DNA from 2 places in the Paenibacillus sp. J22P277 genome. Region 1 is predicted to be linked to the other one. Evidence: a T-box and tRNA genes for the amino acid it is inferred to sense, from the RefSeq annotation. Region 1 holds a T-box; the other holds one or more tRNA genes.
What was found. A T-box is a leader RNA that pairs with one kind of tRNA and senses whether it is charged. The one in region 1 lies ahead of leuS (leucine--tRNA ligase), so its partner is inferred to be a tRNA-Leu.

Region 1 (9,115 bases):
CGCCGGATGACGAGGGCATCATGACCCGGTTCAACCGGTTGCTCGAGAAGGTCGCCCTGTCCCGTCTGCGGAAGAAAGGGCTCTGGCCCGAGGAGGAACGGAATTCATGATCAAACAGCAAGAAGAAGGCGCGGCGTCGTGCGCGGGATGCGGCATCAAGCTGCAAACCGAAACGGCGGAGAAGCTGGGCTATATCCCGGCTTCGGCGCTGGCCAAGGAACCTGCGATCTGCCAGCGGTGTTTCCGAATCAAGAACTATAATGAAGCGGCATCGGTCGCGGTCGATAACGACGATTTCCTGCGGCTGCTCGGCAGCATCGCCGGGACGAACAGCCTGGTCGTCCACATCGTCGATCTGTTCGATTTCGAAGGCAGCCTGATTTCCGGCCTGCAGCGGTTCGTCGGCAACAATCCCGTGCTGCTCGTCGTAAACAAGATCGATCTGTTGCCGAAGGGCATCAACCCGAACCGGCTGCTCAATTGGGTGCAGAAGCAGACGAAGGCGGAGGGGCTGAAGGTCGTCGATATCGCGCTCTGCTCCGCCAAGCGCAATATCGGCTTCGAACGGGTGATCGAGGCGATCGGCCGCCACCGCGGCGACCGCGACGTCTACGTCGTGGGCGCGACGAATGTCGGCAAATCGACGCTGATCAACCGGTTGATCCGCGATTACAGCGACATGGAGCGCGAGCTGACGACCTCGCGTTATCCCGGCACGACGCTCGATGCGGTGCATATCCCGCTCGACGACGGCAGGGACATCATCGATACGCCGGGGATCGTTTACCGGCACCGCATGACGGAGATCGTGGAGCGCGACGTGCTCGGCGCCCTGCTCCCGGACAAGCCGATCAAGCAGCTCGTGTACCAGTTGAACGCGGGACAAACGCTGTTTTTCGGGGCGCTGGCGAGGTTCGACTTCATCGAAGGCAACCGCCAATCGTTCTCGATATACGTCTCCAACGCGCTGCAGGTGCACCGGACGAAGCTGGAGCGCGCGGACGAGCTGTTCGCGGACCACAAGGGGGAACTGCTGGCGCCGCCTTCGCGGGAGCAGCTTGAAGCAATGCCGCCGTGGACGCGTCACCGCCTTACGATCCGCCGGGGCGTCGACACCGATATCTTCGTCTCCGGTCTCGGCTGGATACACGTGAACGGCGAGGACGGCGCGATCGTGGACATTCATGCGCCGAAGGGGATCCGGGTGCTGACCCGCGACGCGCTGATTTAATCGCCGATTCATCACGCTTGTGGGGAGAGTGAAGTGGGGAATGGGCAATACGGTGGACAGTCATACGGTCCTCTACGGCGTCATCGGGGATCCGATCCGGCATTCCAAATCGCCGGTCATGATGAACCGCGCCTTTAGGGAATGCGGCATCAACGGCATTTATACGGCTTTTCATATCACGGACGACCGCCTGGGCGATTTCGTCGCGGGCGTGAGAGCCATGGGCATCCGCGGCGTGAACGTGACGATTCCGCATAAGCTCGCGATCATGCCGTTATTGGACGAGATTCACGAGAGCGCGCAGGCCATCGGCGCGGTGAATACGATCGTGAACGACGGCGGACGTTTGACGGGCTACAATACGGATGGCATCGGCTACGTCCGATCCTTGAAGGAAGAAGCGCGCTCCGATCTGACGGGGGCCCGCGTGCTCATCGTCGGCGCCGGCGGCGCGACGCGCGGTATCCTGTACGCGCTTGCCCGGGAAGGCGCCGCGTCCGTGACGATCGCGAACCGGACCGTGGCCCGGGCGGAGGAGCTTGCGGATGCGTTCCGCGGCCTCGTGCCGGACATTCGCGCGATCGGCCGGGACGAGCTTCGCGCCGCGTGCGCGGACAGCGACATCGTCATCAATACGACATCGCTCGGCATGTACCCGAACGTGGACGCCTCGCCGCTGGGCGGCGAATGGCTCCGGCCGGGAAGCATCGCCAGCGACCTTATCTATAATCCGCTGACGACCCGGTTCCTGGAGGAAGCGAAGGAACGGGGATGCCTCGTCCACGGCGGGCTCGGGATGTTTATTTACCAAGGCGCTTACGCCTTCGAATACTGGACGGGGCAGCCCGCTCCCGCGGCAGCCATGCGCGAAACGGTGCTGGCGGCGCTGCAGTCCCCAAGTTAATTTGACGAGAGAAGGAACATGACCTATGTTAACAGGCAAGCAGAAGAGCCATTTGCGTTCGCTGGCGCATCATTTGAACCCGATTTTTCAGGTGGGCAAGGCCGGCATGAACGATAATTTGATCCGCCATATCGAGGAAGCGATCGAGATGCGCGAGCTCATCAAGGTGAACGTGCTCAACAACAGCTCGGAAGATCCGAAGGAAGTCGGCGAATGGGTGGCCGCGGAGTCCGGCTCCGAGCTCGTCCAAGTCATCGGCAAGACGATCGTGCTCTACAAGGAATCGAAGGATCACAAGACGATCGAGCTGCCATAACCGGGGCTCGTCAGGCAGGAATCGAAAGGGGGTGCGGACAGTTGATTAAAGTTGGATTCATGGGCGGGACGTTCGATCCGATCCATTACGGACATTTGCTTGCCGCCGAAACCGCGAGAGAGGCATGCGGCCTGGACGAGATATGGTTCTTCCCCTCGGGGCATCCGCCGCTGAAGGACCGCGGACCGCAGGCCGACGGCGAGTCGAGGCTGGAAATGGTGTACCGGGCGATCGATTTTCAGCCGCATTTCCGCGCGATGGACGTCGAATTGGAACGGGAAGGAACCAGCTTTACCATCGATACGATCAAGGAGCTGAACGGGATTTATCCCGGACGGACCTTCAGCATCATCATCGGCACGGACCGCGTCAACGATCTGCCGAAGTGGCACGAGATCGAGGCGCTGGCGGAGATGGTATCGTTCATCGGCGTCACTCGCGCCGGAGAGGCGTTTCGATTGGAGCAGCTTCCGGCCTTTATTACGGACAAGCTGTCCGTGGTCGAGATGCCGCTCATCGATATCTCGTCGACGGCAATCCGGGAACGGGTTGCGGAAGGACGCTCGATCCGGTTCATGGTCCCGGAGAAGGTGCATTCGTTCATACGGAGGAACGGACTCTATGAATCGCAATGAGATGATGGCGGCCGTCAAGGCCGAAATGCCGGACCGGCGCTGGACGCACACGCTTGGCGTCATGGAGACGTCGATCATCCTCGCCGAGCGTTTTGGCGGCGACCCCGAACGGGCCGAGCGGGCGGCGATTCTCCACGACGTGGCGAAGTATTGGCCGACGGCGCGGATGGAGACGATGATCAAGGAGCACGGCTTGCCGGAGGAGCTCCTGCGTTACGATAAAGAATTGTGGCATGCGCCGGTCGGCGCGTTCGTCGCCGACCGGGATTACGGCGTGTCCGATCCCGAGATTCTGGATGCGATCCGCTATCATACGTCCGGCCGCGAGCGCATGACGTTGATGGACAAGATCGTCTGCCTGGCGGACTACATGGAGCCGGGGCGGGATTTTCCGGGCGTGAAGCACATTCGGGAGCTGGCCGGGCATAGCTTGAATAAAGCGCTGTTGGCTGGCTTCGATTCGACGATTATGTATTTGCTGCAGCAGGGCAGGCGGATTTTCCCGCTGACCATTGCCGCGCGGAATGATTTGATTTTACACCTACAGGAGGCTGGAGAATGACAATTAGCTCGGAAAGGCTGCTGCAAGCGGTAGTCGCGGCGGCGGAAGAAAAGAAAGCCCATAACATCGTGGCGCTCGATCTGAAGAACATCTCGCTTGTGGCGGATTATTTCGTGATCTGCCACGGCAATTCGGACGTGCAGGTACAGTCCATCGCGACCGAAATCCGCAAGCAGGCGGAAGCGAGCGGCGTGCGCGTGCGCGGCATCGAAGGCGCGGACAGCGGCAGATGGGTACTCGTCGACATCGGCGACGTCGTCGTGCATGTGTTCCATCGGGAAGAACGCGAATATTACAGCATCGAACGGCTCTGGTCGGATGCGAAGGTCGTGGAGTTCGCATGAACCTCATAGCAGGGACAACCATGAATTTGAGGGTGGCGCGCGAAGTGTCGCCCTATGGTTATTTTATGACCGACGGCGAATCGGAAGTGCTGATGCACTACACCGAGCTTGTCGGGAAAAGACCGGTCATCGGCAATTCGTACGAAGTCTTCCTGTTTTACGATTCCGAGGACCGGATCGCGGCGACGATGAAGAAGCCGCTCATTCAGCTCGGGGAAGTCGCCCGTCTGGCGGTCGCGGACATTCATCCGCGCATCGGCGCGTTTCTGGAGATGGGCCTTGGGCGGCAGCTGCTGCTTCCGCTGTCGGAGCAGCCGGAATTGAAGGAGCTGCGGCCAAAGCGCGGCGACGAAGTGCATGTCATACTCGCGCACGACAAGATCGGCCGTCTCGTGGCGAAGGTCGCGTTCGAGGAGGAGCTTGCGGAGCTCGCGTTCCATGCGCCTTCCTCGTGGCATAATACTTGGGTAGAAGGATGGGTCACGAAAACGCTCAAGATCGGGTCGTTCGTCATGATCGACGGCGGCGTGCTCGGCTTCGGCGCGTACGGCTTCATCCCCGCGGACGACCGGACGCGGCTGCTGCGGCTCGGCGAGCGCGTGAAAGCGCGCGTGACGTTCGTCCGGGAAGACGGTCGCGTGAACCTGTCCATGCAGCAGCGCAAAGAGGTCGGACGGCTGGAGGATTCGGACCGGATCCTGAGCTTCATGAAGGAACGGCCGAACGGCGCGATGCCGTACTCGGACGAGACGCAGGCGGACATCATCAAGCTGAAGTTCGGCATCAGCAAAAGCGCGTTCAAGCGGGCGCTCGGCAAGCTGATGCGCGACGGCCTCATCCAGCAGGACGGCAGCTGGACGAAGCTGACGGAGAAGGGCGAGGCGGCGGACGGCGGGACCGCCGATTCGGCGGATCGGACGGCGGCTGAAGAAGGCGCCGCAAGCGCATCGGCTTCAACCGCTCGCGTATCGGCGGGCCGTCCGCGCGCTTCCGAATCGGCCGTCAAGCCGGATTCGAAGGAATAGGCGGCGCGATGGAAGCTTATACGCAATTTGCCGCCGTATACGACCGCTTGATGGCGGACATGCCTTATCCGCGGTGGCTCGCGTTCGCGGAAGCCTGCTGGCAGCGGTACGGGAAACCGTCGACCGTCGTCGACCTTGGCTGCGGCACGGGCAGCATCGCCATTCCTTTGGCGCGCAGCGGCTATGCGGTGTACGGCATCGACCTTTCGTCCGACATGCTGGCGGTCGGGCGCAGCAAGCAAGACGAAGCCGCGGGCAGCGTAGCGGTGACGTGGCTGCAGCAGGACATGACCGAATGGGAGCTTGGAGAACCGGCGGACAGCGTCCTTTCGTTCTGCGACTGCATCAACTATTTGACGGAAGACGACGACGTGCTCGCCGCGTTCGCGGCGACTTATCGAGGGCTGAAGCCCGGCGGGCTGTTCCTGTTCGACGCGCATGCGCCGCGGACGCTTCGCCGCTATGCGGAGGAGCAGCCGTTCGTGCTGGACGAGCCCGATATCGCGTATATCTGGACGAGCGAGCTTGACGAGGACCGGATGGAAATCGAGCATCATCTGACGATTTTCGCCGACGCTTCGGGGGGCCGCGGCGGGCCGTTCACGCGGATCGAGGAAATGCACGTGCAGCGCGCCTACGATGCCGAATGGATCCGGGAAGCCTTGCTGGCTACGGGCTTCTCCCGGGTGGACCTGTTCGGGGATTTCGAGCTGGAGCCGGCGGATGAGGGCACGGAGCGCCTGTTTTTCGCCGCCGTTAAGTGATGCTTGTCCAATATTGCGCGGCTGGGCGTTCCTGCCTTGACACGGGCGGCACGGCTTCATTATAATCGAACTAACCATTTTCAACATGGATAAGGCATTGAAGAGGAGCAGTAACTTCGAAAGCGTATGGTCAAGAGAGCCGGCGGGTGGTGCGAGCCGGACCAGCGTGAAGCGAACTCGCCTTGGAGCCGCATGCCGACTGATCTTGCGATCAGCGTTAAACATGCCGATTCGCCCGCGTTAAGGGTATAGAGTGAGCGGGGGTAAAGCATACCGTCCGTTAACTAGGGTGGTACCACGGGAGCGTAATCCTCTCGTCCCTAGCGTATATCGCTGGGGGCGGGAGGTTTTTTATTGCGGTCTGCGCGCTTGCGCAGGATAGTGAATAGGGAGGCTAATGGATCATGACACAAGAACGCCAGGAACAGCAGGGGTATAACCCGCTCGTCATCGAGCCGAAATGGCAGCGGCATTGGGACGCGAACAAGACGTTCAGAACGACGGAAGACGCGGGCAAACCGAAATTTTACGCGCTCGACATGTTTCCGTACCCGTCCGGGGCGGGACTTCACGTCGGCCACCCGGAAGGCTATACGGCCACGGACATCGTGTCGCGCTACAAGAGAATGCGCGGCTATAACGTCCTTCACCCGATGGGCTGGGACGCGTTCGGTCTGCCGGCCGAGCAGCACGCGCTCGATACGGGCGAGCATCCGCGGGAGATCACGGTCAAGAACATCAACAATTTCCGCCGCCAGATCAAATCGCTCGGCTTCTCCTACGATTGGGACCGCGAGTTCAGCACGACGGATCCGGATTATTACAAATGGACGCAGTGGATATTCATCCAATTGTTCAATAAAGGGCTGGCGTACGTCGCGGAAGTGCCGGTCAACTGGTGTCCCGCGCTCGGGACGGTACTGGCGAACGAAGAGGTCATCAACGGCCTGAGCGAGCGGGGCAACCATCCCGTCATCCGCAAGCCGATGCGGCAATGGGTGCTGCGCATTACCGAGTACGCGGAGCGTCTGCTCGAGGATCTGGAAGAGCTCGACTGGACGGAGAGCATCAAGGACATGCAGCGCAACTGGATCGGCAAATCCAAGGGAGCGGAAGTCACCTTCGCGATCGACGGCCATGACGCCTCGCTCGTCGTGTTCACGACCCGTCCGGACACGCTGTTCGGCGCCACGTACTGCGTGCTTGCGCCCGAGCATGAGCTCGTTGCGGCGATTACGACGGCGGAGCAGCAAGCCGCGGTGAAGGACTACCAGGAGACGGCCGCCCGCAAGAGCGACCTGGAGCGCACGGACCTGAACAAAGACAAATCCGGCGTCTTCACGGGCGCTTACGCGATCAATCCGATCAACGGCGTCCGCGTGCCGATCTGGATCGCCGATTACGTGCTCGCCGGTTACGGGACGGGCGCCATCATGGCGGTACCGGGCCATGACGAGCGCGACTGGGAGTTCGCGAAGCAGTTCGATCTGCCGATCCTGGAAGTCGTGCAGGGCGGGGACGTTAGCGAGGCTGCCTTCGCCGGCGAAGGACCGCATGTCAATTCCGGTTTCTTGGACGGCTTGGGCACGGAAGAAGCGATCGCGAAAGCAATCGCGTGGCTCGAAGCGGAAGGCAAGGGCCAAGGCAAAGTGACGTACCGTCTCCGCGACTGGTTGTTCAGCCGTCAGCGGTATTGGGGCGAGCCGATTCCGATTCTCCATCTGGAGGACGGCACGATGAAGCCGGTGCCGGACGATCAGCTGCCGCTGCTCCTGCCGGACGTCGATCAGATCAAGCCGTCGGGTACGGGCGAATCGCCGCTGGCCAACGTGACGGAATGGGTGGAAACGGTCGATCCGGAGACGGGCAAACGCGCGCGCCGCGAGACGAACACGATGCCGCAATGGGCGGGCAGCTGCTGGTATTACCTGCGGTTTATCGATCCGCACAACGATCAGGAGCTTTGCTCCAAGGAAAAGCAGAAGGAATGGCTGCCGGTCGATCTCTACATCGGGGGCGCGGAGCATGCGGTGCTTCACTTGCTGTATGCGCGTTTCTGGCATAAGGTCCTCTACGATATCGGCGTCGTCGATACGAAGGAACCGTTCCACAAGCTCGTCAACCAAGGCATGATTCTCGGCATGAACAACGAGAAGATGAGCAAATCCCGCGGCAACGTCATCAACCCGGACGATATCGTGAACGAGTACGGCGCGGACACGCTGCGCATGTACGAGATGTTCATGGGTCCGTTGGAAGCGACGAAGCCATGGAACACCAACGGCGTCGAAGGCATGTACCGCTTCCTCGGCCGGGTATGGCGCCTGTTTATCGGCGAGAACGGCGAGCTGAGCGAGAAAATCGGCGGCAAGGCCGCGGATGCGTTCAAGCGCACGTGGCACCGCACCGTGAAGAAAGTGACGGACGACTACGAGAATCTGCGCTTCAACACGGCGATCAGCCAGCTGATGATTTTCGTGAACGAGGCATACAAAGCCGAGACGCTGCCGCGCGAAGCGGTGGAGCATTTCGTGCAAATGCTCTCGCCGCTGGCGCCGCACATCGCCGAGGAGCTGTGGTCGAAGCTGGGCCGTGCCGACACGCTGACGTACGCGGCTTGGCCGACGTACGAAGAAGCTTGGACGGTGGACCAGGAGGTCGAGATCGTCGTGCAGGTGAACGGCAAGATCGTCGAGCGCCTCTCGATCGCGGCCGACATGGACGAAGCGGAGATGGAACGCGTCGCGAAGGCATCGGATAAAGTATCCGATGCGATCGCGGGCAAGACGGTGCGCAAGCTGATCGTCGTGAAGGGCAAGCTGGTCAACATCGTCGTCGGATAAGCCGGCAAGCGAACGGTCATCGAAAAAAGAGGTGAACGACCTCTTAACGCAAAGCATGCGTTAAGGGCCGTTCACCTCTTTGCCGTACAAGGTTTCGGAGACGCGCTCCAGATCCTCGTGATATTTGGCGTGCGTCGTGCGAATGACGCGGTTAAACACGCCGTCGAGCTCGCGGTTCAGCAAAGCAAGCGCCTGCGCCGTGATGCCGCCCGGCACGACGACCCTGGCCTGCAGCTGTTCCGGCGACATGCCGCCGGAGGTCAGCAGCTGGCCCGTTCCGTGCAGCATCTCGCTGGCGATCAGCCTGGCCTGCTCGCGCGGAATGCCGGTCTCCTCGGCGGCCGCGTCGATGAACCGCTGCAGCAGGCAGGCCATGATGGCGGGGCCGACGCTGGACAGATCCGAGACGATGCGCGTATGGGATTCATCGATATGGAGCGGTTCGCTTATATAGGAGAGCAGGCCGTTCAGCCTGGCGATATCGGCGTCGG
Region 2 (9,115 bases), on a different contig from region 1:
CCGCCGGTACGCGGCAACGTCGTGCTGGGCGTCGATCCGGCCTTCCGGACCGGATGCAAGCTGGCGGTCGTGGACGAGACGGGCAAGCTGCTCGAAGTGGCCGTCTCCTACCCGACGCCGCCGAACAACAAAGTGGCCGAGGCGGAGAAGCTGATCAACGGTCTGATCGACCGCTGCAGCGTCAGGCTGATCGTCATCGGCAACGGAACGGCTTCCCGCGAGACGGAGCAATTCATCGCCGGCCTGATCGGCAAGCGGAAAGCCGACAAGCTGCCGGGCGCGGACGAGCTGAAATATATCATCGTGAACGAAGCCGGCGCGAGCGTCTATTCGGCTTCCAAGCTCGCGGCCGAGGAGTTTCCGAAGCTGGACGTGGCCGAGCGCAGCGCCGTGTCCATCGCCAGAAGGCTGCAGGACCCGCTCGCCGAGCTGGTCAAGATCGAGCCGAAGGCGATCGGCGTCGGGCAATACCAGCATGACGTCAGCCAGAAGCGGCTCGAAGAGACGCTTGGCGGCGTCGTGGAATCGGCGGTTAACCATGTCGGCGTCGACGTCAACACGGCATCGCCGTCGCTCCTGTCCTACGTGGCGGGCATCAATGCGACCACGGCCAAGAATATCGTGAAGTTCCGCGAAGAATCCGGCATCTTCACGGACCGTAAAATGCTGCAGAAAGTGCCGCGTCTCGGGGCCAAGACGTACGAGCAGTGCATCGGCTTCATCCGCGTGCTCGAGAGCGGCAACCCGCTCGACCGGACGCCGATTCATCCCGAATCCTACGCCGTCGTCGATAAGCTGTGCGGCATTCTGGGGCTGAAGCTGCAGCATCTCGGCAGCGATTCCTTCCGCGAGGCGCTGACGTCGATCGAGACGGATAAAGTCGCCGCCCAGCTCGGCGTCGGCGTTCCGACGCTGCGCGACATCGTCGACAGCCTGCTGCGTCCCGGACGCGATCCTCGCGAGGGGCTGCCCGCGCCGATCTTCCACACCGACGTTCTCAGCATGGAAGACCTGACGCCGGGCATGGAGCTGCAGGGCACCGTGCGCAACGTCATCGATTTCGGCGCGTTCGTCGATATCGGCATCAAGAACGACGGGCTCGTCCATATCTCGCAGCTGAGCGGCAAATTCGTCAAGCATCCGATGGACGTCGTGTCCGTCGGCGATACCGTGACGGTATGGGTGCTCGGCGTCGATACGAAGAAAGGCCGGGTCAGCTTGACCATGCGCAAGCCGGGTTAACGTCGCGGAGGAGGATTCCCGCCGGCTTCCCGAGCGAGGCCTGACGGCGCTTTACCCGTTTGGCACCTCCCCGCTAAAGTCAAAAGGGTGTTATCTCCGAGCAGTCGCGTTAGACGTCACTGCAAAGAGATAGCACCCTTTTTTGAGAATAAATCGACTGCTGCCTATAGACTTGCGGAATCGTCTTCCGGACGTTGACTGGTACGATAGAAATACCAGCAGTCGTTCAATAATCGGATCTGCCGGCGGTCCTTCTTCAAAAATGCGCGCATCAGTTGGTTGCACAGCCATTGCGGCACTGCCTTCGCCCTCCTTCCAGCCATCGCGTGTTGTATTAAGTAGTGTATGGAGGTAGGCGAATGTCCGTGCAGGTCCAACCGGTTTTTGTCGCAGAAAAGTCCGTTATCCGGCGCTTAGAGGTCGTATTCCTCTTCGTACCATTGCTCGAGCTGCGCCTGCAGGGCGCGGATTTCCGTCAGCAGGGAGATCAGCGGGTACGATTTCTCTTCAATAGAAGCGAAATCCCGTTCCAGCTGGTTCACGTAATCCAAGCCGGAGTGGATGGCGAGGGATTTGTCGTGAAGCTCGACATCGGCGCACTCCGCGATCGCATAAGGCAGCGCGGGGACATGGCTTGCAGTCAGCTTGTCGATTTCTTTATGAAGCCGCAGATTGAGCGCGCTCAGCTGGTAAGCGTGCGAGGCGGGCATTTCGACGAAGGAAACCTCTTGTCCGCTTTGTAAGACGATATATCGCATAATAGCCAATTCGAAAATCTCCCTTCAATATCGTTCCGATCAATACCTCTTGACAGTGTAGCGTATTCGTCCTTTAAAATTCAAGTATAACTGTTTATCGTAAGGAGATTGAGGATGCAGGATCATCTGTTGCAGGAATGGGTGGAGCGCGTATCGCTGCAATATTTCGGGCTTCCGTTCCGTCACCGCGCCACTTTTAACGGAAGGCTGAAGTCGACCGGCGGCCGTTACTTCACGAAGACGCACGACATCGAGATCAGTCCGCACCAGCTGCGCAATTACGGCGAGGAAGAGACGGAAAAAATCATCAAGCACGAGCTGTGCCATTATCATCTGCATCTCCTGAAGCGCGGCTACAATCACCGCGACCAGGACTTCAAGCTGTTGCTTGCCAAAGTCGGAGGCTCGCGCTTCTGCAAAGCACTGCCGGCCGGGGAGAAACGCAAGACGGAGCCGTACCGGTTCAAGCTGCAATGCCGGAGCTGCGGCATGGAATACATGCGCAAACGCAGGACGGATCCGCGGCGCTACGCGTGCGGAAAATGCCGCGGTCAATTAATGCTTTTTCAGCTTGACTTCATTTCTCAGACATGATACATTATTTCTTGTCACTAATTACTATTCCCTGATAGCTCAGTTGGTAGAGCACTCGACTGTTAATCGAGTTGTCACAGGTTCGAGTCCTGTTCGGGGAGCCATTTCTTTTTGGAGAGATACCCAAGTGGCTCAAGGGGACCCTCTGCTAAGGGGTTAGACTGCGCAAGTGGTGCGAGGGTTCGAATCCCTCTCTCTCCGCCATTTTATGGCGTTCGGCCGATCGGCCTGTTCTATTATCCTAGCTCATTCCTCGGTGAGCAAGGTTATCATGGCCCGTTGGTCAAGTGGTTAAGACACCTCCCTTTCACGGAGGTAACAGGGGTTCGAGTCCCCTACGGGTCACCAATTATGTATTCTTGATATGATAATCGCATATCACTTCGCGGTCGTGGTGGAACGGCAGACACACCATCTTGAGGGGGTGGCGCTCACAAGGCGTGAGGGTTCAAATCCCTCCGACCGCACCAACCTTACAACGAACAAGTCCCTGATCATTCAGAGGCTTTTTTTTGTTGCATAGACATTTGCCGATTCGCGAACACTATTTTGCATGCCCGAACATCAGGGCGAAGTAAGCAAGGTAGAAGCAAGTGCAAACGGCTGAACTTTTTTCGAAAAAAGTCTTGCCAACGGCTGGCGGGTTAGATATAATACTATTTGTTGTTTGAAAAGCTTATCCCATAAACAACAAATTATGGCCCGTTGGTCAAGTGGTTAAGACACCTCCCTTTCACGGAGGTAACAGGGGTTCGAGTCCCCTACGGGTCACCAAATTCCCATATTCGAGTCATTAGCTCAGTTGGTAGAGCACCTGACTTTTAATCAGGGTGTCGTAGGTTCGAATCCTACATGACTCACTTTACCTAATCGATATGGACAATTTCATATCACTCCGCGGTCGTGGTGGAACGGCAGACACACCATCTTGAGGGGGTGGCGCTCACAAGGCGTGAGGGTTCAAATCCCTCCGACCGCACCAACCTTACAACGAACAAGTCCCTGATCATTCAGGGGCTTTTTTTGTGCTCGCCCAGAAACGACCGCAATCGACGTTTGTCGAAGTTTTTTGCATTCGGGGCTGTATGCGACCCCATGACTTCGATTACAATTGTAAGATGCAGGAAGTACAGGCAGGAAGGAAACCGCCATCATGCTCAAAAAATTATTGACCGTGCTCTCGCCGGCGCAGCTCGTGTCGGCTGCTTATCTCCTAGTCGTCATTATCACCGGCGTGCTTCTCATGCTGCCCGTCAGCTGGAAGCCGGGCGTCTCGATATCGCCGCTGGACGCGTTGTTTACGTCGGTCAGCGCGATCAGCGTGACGGGGCTGACGACGGTCGGCACCGTGGATACGTTCAGCGGCTTCGGGGTGGCGGTGCTGCTTGTCGCCTTTCAATTCGGCGCGATCGGCATCATGACGCTCGGAAGCTTCTATTGGATGCTCATGGGACAGCATATCGGCTTGCTTCAGCGCAAGCTGATCATGATCGACCAGAACCGGAACAATCTGGCGGGGCTTGTCGATCTGATGCGGCTCGTGCTCATCTTGACGCTGGCGATCGAGCTGATCGGCACGGTGCTGTTCGCCGGCTATTTCTATTTGTCGGGATTCACGGCTTCGATCGGACGCGCGTTTTACTACGGCCTGTTTCATTCGGTTTCCGCGTTTACGAACGCGGGCTTCGATTTGTTCGGCGACTCGTTCGTCCGGTATTCCGACAGTTATTACATTCAAGCGTTGTCGATGCTGCTCATCGTCTCGGGAGCGATCGGGTTCCCCGTGCTGGCGGAGCTTTGGCGCTTTGTTCGCAGCGGGAAAGGGAAGCGATTCCGTTTCTCCTTGTTCACGAAGCTGACGCTCGTGACGCATGCCGTGCTGCTCTTCGGCGGGGCGGCCAGCATCTGGCTGACGGAGGCGGGACATTCTTTCGGCGCGATGTCCGTCGGCAGGCAAATCATGAACGCGCTGTTTCTCTCGGTCACGTCGCGCAGCGCCGGTCTGACGACGATCGACGTCTCGACGCTGCATCAGGCGACGCTGCTGCTGATTTCCGTGCTCATGTTCGTCGGAGCCAGCCCATCCAGCGTCGGGGGCGGCGTACGAACGACGACGGTCGCGGTTATATTCGTCACCATCGTCATGTTCTTCAAGGGCGAGCATGCGCCGAGAGCGTTTGGACGCTCGTTCAACCGCGAGGACGTGATAAAGAGCTTCGTTTTCTTCCTGTTATCGCTGTTGCTGGTCCTCGCGGGCGTCTTCGCGCTGTTGATGTCGGAGAAGCACAAATACGACCTCTCGGCGGTGCTGTTCGAGGTGGCTTCGGCCTTCGGGACATGCGGGATGTCCACGGGCATCACGGGCTCACTTCAGCCGACGGGCAAAATCACGCTCATGCTGCTGATGTTTTTCGGCCGTATCGGCATGTTTCTGTTCATCTCGCTGTTTCAGGCGCGCAAGAAGCAGCCGGCCGTCAAATACCCGGAAGAGAAGCTCATCATCGGGTAAACGGCCTGTTTGTCTCCGAACGGACGTCTCCCTTATAATCAGAGGGAAGCAAGCGATTTGAGACTGGAAGGGAATGAACGGGAAATGAGTACGCTGTATCACGTGCTTGGCGCAAAGCAGTTCGACAGGGAGCAGCTGGAGCAGCTGTTCGGATCGGCGAAGGAAATGGAGCAGGTGGCCGTGCAAGGAGGCGTCCAGCGCTATCCGAGCAAAATCATGAGCACGCTGTTCTTCGAAGCGAGCACGCGGACGCGCTTTTCCTTCGAATCGGCGATGCACCGGCTGGGCGGAAGAGTCATCGGCACGGAGAACGCGAGCCAGTTCTCGTCGACGATCAAGGGCGAGACGCTCGAGGATACGATCCGGATTATTGCCGGCTACAGCGATCTGATCGTCATGCGGCATACGGAGATCGGAGCGGCGAAGCGGGCAGCTGCCGTGTCGTGCGTGCCGGTCATCAACGCGGGCGACGGTTCGGGCGAGCATCCGACCCAGGCGCTGCTGGATCTGTATACGATCCAGAAGGAATTCGGTGGCATTGACGGGCTGCACATCGCGATGATCGGAGACTTGACTTACGGGCGGACGGTCCATTCGCTCAGTTATTTGCTGGCGAATTACCGCAACGTGCGCATTTCGTTCGTCTCGCCCGATAACGTGCGCATTCCGACGTACGTGAAGCAGTATTTGGACGAGAAGGGCGTGGCGTACGCGGAAACGACCGATCTGGATAGCCTGGCGGGTTCGGCGGATGTTTTCTACCAGACGCGCATCCAGAAGGAGCGTTTTCCTTCACTGGAGGAATACAGCAAGGCGGACGGCAAGTATATCATCGACCGCAAGCTGACGGACTTGATGAAGCGTAACGCGTTGATTCTGCATCCGCTTCCGCGCGCCGGCGAGATTCATCCGGAGGTGGACGACGACCCTCGGGCGGCTTATTTCAGACAGGCGCAGAACGGCTTGTACATTCGGATGGCCTTGATCGAGAAATGCTTCGAGGTCGCGCGTTAGGAGTGCACGGAGTCACCCGTTCTGAGCATTCGCGCGCTTAGCCTAACCGCCCGCCTGTTCGAGCTTCATGCAACCCATTGGACCGTATGATCGAAGAAAGGCCGTGTCGCAGCTGCTGCGGCACGGCCTTTCTCATGGATGCGAACGAGTTACGCGCGGTTCATAATGATTGCTCATCGCTAACGAAGCTGGCATCATTGCAATTCCGCACTGCGTTCAACTCCCGGCGCGCGGTTCCAGCGCGGGACTTGGGGCTCGGATACACGTCGGCGGGTTGCGTCACCGTCCGATTGCTTATTGCTTCGTCAGAATAACAGGCCCGTCATCCGTAATCGCGATGGTATGCTCGTACTGGGCGGAGAGTCCGCCGTCGATCGTGCGCGCGGTCCAGCCGTCGCCGTCGATCTTGCTTTGCCAGGCGCCGGTGTTCAACATCGGCTCGATCGTCATCACCATGCCGGCCTTCAGGCGGATGCCGCGGCCCGGAGGGCCGTAATGCGGCACCTGCGGTTCTTCGTGCATGTCTTGGCCGATGCCGTGACCGATGAAATCGCGAACGACGGAAAAGCCGTTCTCTTCGGCATACGTCTGAATCGCATTCGACACGTCGCCCATGCGGTTGCCGACGACGGCCTGCTCGATGCCCTTATACATCGAAGCCTCGGTGACCGCGAGCAGCTTCGCCGCCTGCTCGGAGACGTTGCCCACCGGATACGACCAGGCGGAATCCGCCAGCCAGCCGTTCAGGTTGACGACCATGTCGATCGTGACGATGTCGCCGTCCTTCAATGGCGCGGAAGAAGGAAACCCATGGCAGATGACGTCGTTGACGGAAGCGCAGGTCGCGAACGCATAGCCTTTATAGCCCTTCTGCTCCGGCGTGGCGCCGTGCTGCTTCAGGAATTTCTCGACGAATTGGTCGATCTCGTGCGTCGTGACGCCCGGCTTGACCATCGATTTGATTTCGCGGTGGCAGGCAGCCAAAATTTCGCCCGCTTTGCGCATATGCTCGATCTCGTCTTTTGATTTTAGAATGATCATGCTACAATACACCTCTTTAATCGCTAATTATAGAGAAAAAGACGGTCCAGGTAAAGAAACGAGCCGTTAGCGGCCGCGTTCCGCCGGACTTGTCAGATTGCATCCTAAGGAGAATAAATCCTTTTAAGAAGGTGAAATTCCCGATCAAGGAGCGGGAGCATGCAGCCACCGGCGGAAGCGGCGATCATAAGGTTGGCGTCGGCGGGTAGCGGGCGCTTCGGCGCCGGTCCGGCAGCGCGGCTTCCCGGGGAAGCCTTTCCGCTTTATTGTACCCTGTACGCCGCGGGCGACACGCCGTATTTCTGCCGGAAGACGCGGTAGAAGTAAGAATAACTGCCGAAGCCGCAGGTTTCGGCGACCTGGTCGAGCGTCATGCTGCTGTACTTGATCCGTTCGATCGCCATGGATAATCGGACGTTTTGGGTATACTGTATGATGGTCAAGCCATAGCATTCCTTGAACAGGTGAACGGTACGCGACACGCTGAGGCCGACGTGCGCGGCGACGTCCGCGACCGTAAACGAAAGCGCGGCTTGCTCGTCGATGAAGTTTTTCATGCGGGTCGCGATGAACGATTTCCCCTGAAGGACCGACTGCGTGTCGACGGCGCGGTCGAGGCCTAGGCACAGCGCGCGCAGCAGATAGTCCGCGAGCTCGCGGTCCTCCGCTTCAAACCGGCGTTTCTCCAGTATAAGCGCCTGCCAGATCGACAGCCACCGCTCGTCCGGAACAACCTTGACTTTCCGCTTGCGCTCCTTGCGGCTCCACCATTCGTCCAGCCATTCTCCCCGGCAGATGACGAAATAGTCGCCGCTCGATATGTCGGTGCCGTCCGGGGGCGTATCCTCCTGCTGCGGGGTCGACACGATGAGATTGTAGGAGTCGCCGGGCTTGAACATCAACAGGTCGCCGGCTTCGATGCGCTGCATGCGGCCGTCGACGAGCGCCTCGCACGTGCCTTCTGTCTGAAGGCGAAAGAGGTAGGCGCGCAGGCCTTCGGGATTGGTCATCTGAAAGGGCTGCGAATGATAGGAATAGCCGCAGCTCATGATATCGGCAAACACGGGCATGAACCTCACTTTGCAGCAATATTGTACATGTCACTGTTATATAATACATCCTGCTAACGCTCATTATCCACTATAATGGGTGTCAGATTGGTAAACTAACTTCGGCGAGATTGGCGCTTCCTGCCCCGGTCCGCGGATCGAAAGGACGAACAGATGATGAAAATCGGATTGCAAATGTATACGCTTCGCGATGAAACCGCAAAAGATATGAGAGGCACGCTCCGCAAGGTAGCGGCCATGGGATACGAGGGCGTCGAATTCGCCGGCTACGGCGACGTGCCGGCCGAAGAAATGCGCGACCTGCTGAAGGAATTGAACCTGGAGGCGTTCGGCAGCCACGTCGGTCTCGCCAACCTCGAGAACAAGCTGGAAGAGGAAATCGCTTACCTGAAAACGATCGGGGCAACGTATGTCGTCTGCCCATGGATTCCGCCGGACAAAGTTTCCGAGGGCGAATCGTTCTGGCGCGCGCTGATCGACCAATTCAACGGCCTCGGCGAGCGTTTGAAGCAGGAAGGATTGCAATTCGCCTACCATAACCACGACTTCGAATTCGCGCTCAAAATCGACGGCGAGTTCGTATTCGACGCCATGTACACCAAAGTGCCGGCCGATCTGCTGAAAGTCGAGATGGATATCGGCTGGGTGCAGTACTCCAACCAGGATCCGCTCGCGTATATCGCGAAATACGCGGGCCGTCTGCCGCTGCTTCATCTGAAGGACTTCCGCAAAGGCGAAGCCGGCGCGCAAATCGATACGGTCGAACTCGGCCGCGGCGATCTGGCCCTGAACGATATTATCGCGGCCGCGGGCAAAGCGAACGTCGAATGGATCGTCGTCGAACAGGATACTTGCGCGAACCCGCCGCTGGAATCGGTTCAAACGAG

Region 2: it has a tRNA-Leu gene. The T-box ahead of leuS (leucine--tRNA ligase) is inferred to sense a tRNA for this amino acid. The anticodon was not compared.

Annotation. Positions count from the first base shown of each region.
Region 1 covers NZ_JBXENS010000001.1:717,495-726,609, reverse strand. The annotation lists gene AC50YL_RS03745 (YqeG family HAD IIIA-type phosphatase) at 1-110, shown strand, start outside; gene yqeH (ribosome biogenesis GTPase YqeH) at 107-1,231, shown strand; gene aroE (shikimate dehydrogenase) at 1,272-2,135, shown strand; gene yhbY (ribosome assembly RNA-binding protein YhbY) at 2,161-2,451, shown strand; gene nadD (nicotinate-nucleotide adenylyltransferase) at 2,496-3,086, shown strand; gene yqeK (bis(5'-nucleosyl)-tetraphosphatase (symmetrical) YqeK) at 3,073-3,648, shown strand; gene rsfS (ribosome silencing factor) at 3,645-3,992, shown strand; gene AC50YL_RS03710 (CvfB family protein) at 3,989-5,017, shown strand; gene AC50YL_RS03705 (class I SAM-dependent DNA methyltransferase) at 5,026-5,781, shown strand; T-box leader at 5,870-6,106, shown strand; gene leuS (leucine--tRNA ligase) at 6,186-8,624, shown strand; gene comER (late competence protein ComER) at 8,685-9,115, opposite strand, start outside.
Region 2 covers NZ_JBXENS010000004.1:259,703-268,817, reverse strand. The annotation lists gene AC50YL_RS14600 (Tex family protein) at 1-1,242, shown strand, start outside; gene cmpA (cortex morphogenetic protein CmpA) at 1,407-1,541, opposite strand; gene AC50YL_RS14590 (hydrolase/acyltransferase) at 1,656-2,009, opposite strand; gene AC50YL_RS14585 (SprT family protein) at 2,115-2,594, shown strand; tRNA gene AC50YL_RS14580 (tRNA-Asn) at 2,623-2,698, shown strand; tRNA gene AC50YL_RS14575 (tRNA-Ser) at 2,708-2,798, shown strand; tRNA gene AC50YL_RS14570 (tRNA-Glu) at 2,868-2,942, shown strand; tRNA gene AC50YL_RS14565 (tRNA-Leu) at 2,980-3,064, shown strand; tRNA gene AC50YL_RS14560 (tRNA-Glu) at 3,294-3,368, shown strand; tRNA gene AC50YL_RS14555 (tRNA-Lys) at 3,382-3,454, shown strand; tRNA gene AC50YL_RS14550 (tRNA-Leu) at 3,492-3,576, shown strand; gene AC50YL_RS14545 (TrkH family potassium uptake protein) at 3,748-5,103, shown strand; gene pyrB (aspartate carbamoyltransferase) at 5,188-6,117, shown strand; gene map (type I methionyl aminopeptidase) at 6,412-7,158, opposite strand; gene AC50YL_RS14530 (AraC family transcriptional regulator) at 7,422-8,222, opposite strand; gene AC50YL_RS14525 (sugar phosphate isomerase/epimerase family protein) at 8,382-9,115, shown strand, end outside.